2 regions of the Lysinibacillus sp. FSL L8-0312 genome follow, and region 1 is predicted to be linked to the other one. Evidence: a T-box and tRNA genes for the amino acid it is inferred to sense, from the RefSeq annotation. Region 1 holds a T-box; the other holds one or more tRNA genes.
What was found. A T-box is a leader RNA that pairs with one kind of tRNA and senses whether it is charged. The one in region 1 lies ahead of tyrS (tyrosine--tRNA ligase), so its partner is inferred to be a tRNA-Tyr.
Positions count from the first base shown of each region.

Region 2: it has a tRNA-Tyr gene. The T-box ahead of tyrS (tyrosine--tRNA ligase) is inferred to sense a tRNA for this amino acid. The anticodon was not compared.

Region 1 is NZ_JBBOOV010000001.1:2,036,158-2,040,017, forward strand. It holds gene MHI22_RS10230 (iron-containing alcohol dehydrogenase) at 1-648, shown strand, start outside; gene MHI22_RS10235 (cobalamin-binding protein) at 793-1,596, shown strand; gene tyrS (tyrosine--tRNA ligase) at 1,654-2,922, opposite strand; T-box leader at 3,007-3,215, opposite strand; gene MHI22_RS10245 (transglycosylase domain-containing protein) at 3,318-3,860, shown strand, end outside.
Region 2 is NZ_JBBOOV010000001.1:2,987,896-2,991,755, reverse strand. It holds gene mbcS (acyl-CoA synthetase MbcS) at 1-618, opposite strand, end outside; tRNA gene MHI22_RS15115 (tRNA-Asn) at 888-964, shown strand; tRNA gene MHI22_RS15110 (tRNA-Glu) at 1,078-1,152, shown strand; tRNA gene MHI22_RS15105 (tRNA-Val) at 1,209-1,284, shown strand; tRNA gene MHI22_RS15100 (tRNA-Tyr) at 1,300-1,383, shown strand; tRNA gene MHI22_RS15095 (tRNA-Gln) at 1,398-1,472, shown strand; tRNA gene MHI22_RS15090 (tRNA-Lys) at 1,487-1,559, shown strand; gene rocF (arginase) at 1,745-2,650, shown strand; gene sigW (RNA polymerase sigma factor SigW) at 2,784-3,347, shown strand; gene MHI22_RS15075 (anti-sigma factor family protein) at 3,361-3,860, shown strand, end outside.

The DNA.
Region 1 (3,860 bases):
CCGGCTCTAACTGCGGCTACTGGCGTAGATGCATTAACACATGCGATTGAATCCTTTGTTTCTACTAATGCTACGCCAATTACAGATGCATGTGCTGAAAAGGTACTTCAACTCGTTCCTGAATTTTTACCGCGTGCTTATGCGAACGGTGCTGATTTAGAAGCGCGGGAGCAAATGGTGTATGCTCAATTTTTAGCAGGAATGGCCTTTAATAATGCATCGCTTGGCTACGTGCATGCGATTGCTCATCAATTAGGTGGCTACTATAATTTACCACATGGCGTGTGCAATGCTATTTTATTGCCACATGTTTGCCGCTACAATGTAACAGCACGTACAGAACGCTTTGCTCGTATCGCTGAATTATTAGGAGAGAATGTGGAAGGATTAAGTAAACGTGATGCCGCTGAAAAGGCTATTACAGCTATTGAAAAGCTATCACAAGATTTAAATATTCCTAGCGGCTTCCGTGCATTGGGTGCAAAAGATGAGGATATCGAAATCTTAGCGAAAAATGCAATGTTGGATGTTTGTGCTGAGACTAACCCTCGTAAAGCAACACTAGAGGATATTAAACAAATCATTACTAATGCAATGGGGCCTCTTGCGAAAAAAGAGGAGTCACTCGAAGCGGTTGTCCTTTCTTAATCGAGGAATTCATATAAGCCTACCATGACAATAGATGGAGAAAACGCTTGTTTTCTCCACTTTTTTATAGGTTCAGTATACATACATTGTCTATACTAGAAACTCTCGCTATACTTTTCTTAAAAAGAATAGGAGAAAAACGATATGCGTTTAATTTCAATTTGTCCTAGCAATACAGAATTAGTCGCTTATTTAGGGCTGACAGACCAGCTCGTTGGTGTCGATGATTTTTCTGATTGGCCAGCTACGGTTAAAGATTTACCACAGCTTGGACCAGATTTATCGATTAATATGGATGCACTAGAGGCATTACAGCCTGATCTTGTCCTAGCTTCCTTAAGTGTGCCTGGGATGGAAAGAAATATTGAAGCATTGAAAGAAAGAAATATTCCCCACATCATTTTTAATGCAAACTCACTAGAGGAGATTGCCCAGGACCTTCTGACACTTGGAAGAGCTTGTCATGTGGAAAAACATGCACAGGCCATCGCCGAACAATACATGGATTCTATCAAAAAGATGCGTTCCATTGCACAGACTATCCAAAAGAAACCTACTCTTTATTGGGAATGGTGGCCCAATCCTATTTTTACACCAGGAAAAATAAACTGGCTTACGGAAATTAGTACTATTGCAGGTGGGGTTAATTTATTTCAAGATGTAGATCTTGCCAGTGTTCAAACGGATTGGGCAGATGTCGTTGAGCGAAAGCCCGACTACATTATGATGGCTTGGGTAGGTGTAGCATTTGAGCGTATACAGCCTGCTAATTTATTAAAACGTCCACATGCTAAAGAGCTACATGCCGTTCAAATGAAACAGCTTCACGTAATGGAAGAATGGCTGTATTGCCGCCCCTCTCCACGGCTGATCGAAGGTGCCATAAAGCTTGCGAACCTATTGCATCCTAAAGAATATAAACAGATAAAACCTCCAAGTTTCTTATAAATGAAAAAAAGCAATATCCCCCAAAACAAGAGGATGTTGCTTTTTCATTTATAGAAATTAAACGAACTTCACCATATGATATTTTTTCTTCCCACGACGCACAATGCTGAATGCATCCTCTAAACGGTCCTTGGCATCGAATACATATTCTAAGTCCGTCACCTTCTCACCATTTACACTAATCGCACCATTCGATACGTCCTCACGGGCTTGACGTTTTGAGGATGAGATCCCTGCTTCCACAAGAAGGTCTACAATATTTTTGGCCTCTTTAGCCATTTCAATAGAAGGAACATCTTTAAATGCATCCTTCATTTCTTCAGCTGAAAGTGCTTTTAAATCCCCTGAGAATAAAGCTGCTGTAATACGAATGGCTTGCTCTAATGCCTCTTGACCATGAATTAAACGAGTCATTTCTTCTGCAAGTGCTTTTTGAGCCTTACGTAAATGTGGTTCTTCTTCTACAGAGACTGCTAATGCTTCAATTTCTTCACGAGAAAGGAACGTAAAGATTTTTAAGTATTTGATCACATCTGCATCAGCAGCATTGATCCAGAATTGGTAGAACTCATATGGAGATGTTTTCTTACTATCTAACCATACAGCACCACCTGCTGTTTTACCGAATTTTGTGCCGTCTGCTTTCGTTACTAAAGGAATCGTAATCCCGAATGCTTTCGTTTCTTCCTCATGTGTTTTACGAATAACTTCTAAGCCTGTTGTAATATTACCCCATTGGTCAGAGCCACCTACTTGTATACGACAATTGTAGTGATTGTATAAATGATTGTAATCAATACCTTGGATTAACGTGTATGCAAACTCTGTAAACGAAATCCCTGTGTCTAGACGAGAAGCAATCGTATCCTTTGCTAACATGTAGTTTACGTTAATTAATTTACCGTAATCACGTAAAAATTCAATTGTATTGATATTGCCAATCCAGTCGCGGTTGTTCACAAGCTGTGCACCGTTGCCATCTTCTGCAAAATCAAAAATACGTTCTAATTGGCTACGGATTCCTTGGACATTTTTATCGATTTGCTCTACTGTTTGTAATTGGCGCTCTTCTGAACGACCAGATGGATCACCTATCATCCCTGTTGCACCACCAACAAGTAAAATTGGACGGTGACCAGCTTTTTGGAATCGACGAAGTGTTAACAATGGAACAATATGTCCTATATGCATGGAGTCTGCTGTTGGATCGACACCACAGTATAAAGATACCGATTGATTATCTAATAATTTTGCCATACCTTCCGCATCTGTTTGTTGGTATAGCAAACCACGCCATTCTAAATCTTGTAATAATTCGTTTGTCATATTAATTCCTCCTAAAAATGGTTGAAATGCGTTACGTGTATGGGCTTATTTAAATAAAAAAGTCCCTACACGCAAATAATTGCATGCAGGGACGTTAAGTTACAAACTAACGCGGTACCACCCGGCTTGAAGATGTCATCCATCTTCCACTTCATTCAACCGCCTTTATCGCAGGCGCGCACGTCTAAGCTCCAAGCACGTAATTCGTCTCTACACTATGACCAGTTTTCACCAACCACTGGCTCTCTAAACAGGGAATATAGATACTACTGCAAACTTTTCATCACTAGAAAACTATAAACATAATTCTATACGAATCTATTTCAAAGTCAATAACTATGTTCGAGCTAAAACATTATGTGCTATAATAGACAAGATTTTAGGAGGTCGATACATTGAAAGATTGGATTGAAAAAATCAATGCGAAGATCGATGAATTACTTGAACAAAAATGGATGAAGAAATTACGTATTTCAGGTAGTGTTACCTGGAACTTATTTTTACTATTTTTAGTCTTTGCATTGGTGGGCACTGTATTTGTCGGATCAGTTGGAGCTGGGTATTTCGCTTCTCTCGTAAAAGAAGAGCCATTACGCTCAAAAGAAGAGTTGCGCAATCAAATTTTTAGTTATGAAGAAACCAGTGAAATTTATTTTGCCAACGATATTTATATTGGGAAGTTACGGACAGATTTGGATCGCCGTGAAACATCACTTAGCAATGTAGCACCAGATGTTGTGAATGCTGTTCTAGCAACAGAAGACGAATATTTCCGCGATCATAACGGCATAGTACCAAAGGCGGTTGTTCGTGGTTTATTACAAGATGTCACTAACTCTGCTACGCAAACAGGTGGATCTACCCTTACTCAACAGCTTATTAAAAACCAAGTACTAACAAACGAAGTATCCTATGAACGTAAAGCTAAGGAAATCTTA
Region 2 (3,860 bases), 950 kb from region 1:
TGAAGCAGCTGTTCGAATATGCGCATATCCCCAGCCATGTGAATGTACTACACCTTTAGGTTTCCCAGTTGTCCCAGATGTATAGGAAAGGAACGCCATGTCATCACGTTTAGTAGCTACTGCTGTAAATGTAGTTGGCTGTGTGCTTGCCAGTACATCTAAAGAAGCCCAATCGCCTTTTGCAGTACCAATAACTAATTTGTTCTTTAATGTGTCTACAGTAGAAGAAATTTGGTCAACCTCACCTGTAAATGCTTCATAGGCAATAACTGCACTAGCAGAAGAGTGCTCCATGCGATATTCTAAGTCACTTGCACGTAGCATTTCTGAACATGAAATAGGCACGATGCCAGCCTTTAAACAGCCAAGAAAAACAAAATAGGCTTCTGGTAGGCGAGGAATAATAACTAGAACGCGATCTCCCTTTCGAAGTCCTGTCTCTGTAAAAGCATTTGCGTATTGATTCATTTTTTGGACAAGCTCTACATAGGAAACTGTTCGTCTCTCTTGTTGCGTATTTAACCAGCGTATTGCTTGGCGATCACTATCTTGTGAAAACTTTTCTAATTCCTCTGTGATATTATAAAATTCAGGTGCAATTAAATCATTTGTTACCATCCGAATATTCCTCCCCCAGGAAATTTGATAGAAAATTCTTAAAACTATTTTTATTTTAACAATTGCAATAATATACAGCAAGAATATTTAGCACGCAAAATAGAAATATTAGATTTAATAGAGAACTATTATGCTTTTGGATTAATTTTTAAACCTACTTCGACAAAAAATATAAAAATTTTCATAAAATATGTTGCATAATTTATAATGCTTGCTATAATAATAAATGTACTTAAGAGGTTGTTTAAACCCGAAGTGAATAGTATCGTTCCGAAGTAGCTCAGTTGGTAGTAGCACCTGACTGTTAATCAGGTTGTCGCAGGTTCGAGTCCTGCCTTCGGAGCCATTTTTTTGCCCATTTTTAAGAAGCTGTTATACATAAAAAAAGTTATAAAAAAGTATTGCAACTATTAAGAAATGATGTTATTATAAATCTTGTCTTGTTTGAGACGTGATACTGGCCCCTTGGTCAAGTGGTTAAGACACCGCCCTTTCACGGCGGTAACACGGGTTCGAATCCCGTAGGGGTCACCATTTAAAACATAGGCTTTATAAAGAAAAATAAACTGTGATATAACACCTGTTTCTATGGAGGATTAGCTCAGCTGGGAGAGCATCTGCCTTACAAGCAGAGGGTCGGCGGTTCGAGCCCGTCATCCTCCACCATTATTGTGTTATTTCGGAGGGGTAGCGAAGTGGCTAAACGCGGCGGACTGTAAATCCGCTCCTTAGGGTTCGGCGGTTCGAATCCGTCCCCCTCCACCAGTTTTATAAATGATTGGGGTATAGCCAAGCGGTAAGGCAACGGATTTTGATTCCGTCATGCCTAGGTTCGAATCCTAGTACCCCAGCCATTTTTCTTTTTTACGAGCCATTAGCTCAGTTGGTAGAGCATCTGACTTTTAATCAGAGGGTCGAAGGTTCGAGTCCTTCATGGCTCACTTTTTTAGAATAAAGTATATTCAAAAGTGTTATAATAACTATAGATAACTAATCTCTTACTGAAAACAGTAGGAGATTTTTTTATGTTATCAAAAATTGAATAAATATGCAATTTTTTGTCTAGTTGAGCCAAGTGGTATCTAGGCTTTACAATAATATTATAACTTTTAGGGGGTATAAAAACATGAATAAACTTAATATTTCTATTATTGGAGTACCAACAGATTATGGACAAACACGTCGTGGTGTAGATATGGGGCCAAGTGCAATTCGCTATGCAGGCGTTGTGGAACGTTTGGAGGCTATTGGACATGAAGTACAAGACCAAGGGGATATTCGTGTCAGTCAAAAACTTGCAGACGCACCTGTCGATGAGAAATTACTGAATTTAGAGGAAGTTGTAGATGTTAGCACGGCTTTAGCTAATAGCGTGCATGAAGTAATAGAACAAAATAAGTTCCCACTTGTATTTGGCGGAGACCATAGTATTGCTATTGGCACACTAGCTGGATTAGGTGAGCATTATAAAAATCTTGGCGTTATTTGGTATGATGCTCATGCAGATTTAAATACACCTGAAACAACACCATCTGGCAACATCCATGGGATGCCATTAGCAGTTAGTATTGGACTAGGTCATGAGCGATTAGTGCAAATTCGTAATTATGCACCGAAAATTAAACCAGAGAACGTTATTATTATCGGAGCTCGTTCAGTAGATCCTGGTGAGCGTGAGTTAATTCGTCAACAAGGGATTAAAGTATATACAATGCACGAGATTGATCGACTTGGTATGACGCGTGTCATGGAAGATGCACTTGCTTACTTGAAAGAACGTAATGTTGATGGATTACATCTATCACTTGATTTAGATGGCTTAGATCCGCTTTACACGCCAGGAGTTGGTACACCCGTTCCTGGAGGAATTACGTATCGAGAAAGTCATTTAGCAATGGAAATGTTACAAGAATCAGGGATGCTAACATCAGCAGAGTTTGTAGAAGTAAACCCAATTTTAGATGAGAAGAATACAACAGCAAATGTGGCTGTTGCATTAATGGGATCTTTATTCGGAGAGACACTAGTTTAAAGAAAATTTGACAAAAAATTGCCTGTTGCCACATTGCATAAAAATCTTTTGTTATAATTGAATTAAAACGAAACTTTTCTTATCGATGGGTCGTATAGTATAAGACAGTTGTAAAGGTGGAGAAGTCAACACAATGGATGCGTTAGTAAACAAGAGAATAAAACAAGTGCTTAAAGGCGATCAAAACGCATTTGCCGATATTGTGAGTCTCTATCAGCACAAACTGTACCAAGTATGCTATCGAATGTTAGGCAACAAACAAGAGTCTGAAGACATTGCTCAAGAAGCTTTTGTGCGTGCTTATATGAATTTGCATACTTTTGATCAGAAAAGAAAGTTTTCGACGTGGCTTTATCGCATAGCGACAAACCTCTGCATTGATCGTATTCGCAAAAAGAAACCGGATTATTATTTAGATGCAGAAGTAGCTGGTACAGAAGGGCTTGATATGTATTCGCAAATCGCAGCAGACGACCAGCTACCAGAGGAGCAGTTAGAGCAAATGGAGCTGCAAGATCGCATTCAATATGAAATTGGACGATTGCCGGATAAATACCGTTCGGTTATAGTATTGAAATATATAGAAGAGTTATCGTTACAAGAGATTAGCGAGATTTTAGATATGCCGCTTGGAACGGTGAAAACGAGGATTCACCGCGGACGTGAGGCATTACGTAAGCAATTAAACAATCTGTAGGAGGGGGAGCGTCATGAATACTTGTCCAGAGCATATTATAGACTATATGCATGATTATTTAGACGGTGACATTAGTCGTGAGCATGAGCAAGAGTTGAAACAACACTTGCATACATGTAATGATTGTAAACAGTTGATGCAAGAATTGAGTGAAACAATCGCCTTTGTGAAGAGTGCTTCCCATATTACAGCGCCTCCGGATTTTGAAGCAGCAGTGATGGCTCGTTTACCAAAACCAAAAAGTCGAGTAGGTATACAAAAATGGATACGCCGGCATCCGTTCTTTGTGGCAGCAGCAGTATTTTGCTTATTCATGAGTGCTACATTGATGGGTAGCTTTATGGATGACCAGCATTTTTCAGTGACCAAACAACCGAACTTAGTTGTTGATGGTCAAACGGTGATTGTACCTGAAGGAGAAGTAGTGAAGGGCGATATTGTTGTTAAAAATGGTGATTTGGTTGTTGAAGGTGAAGTTGATGGCAATGTCACAGTAATTAACGGTCAATATAT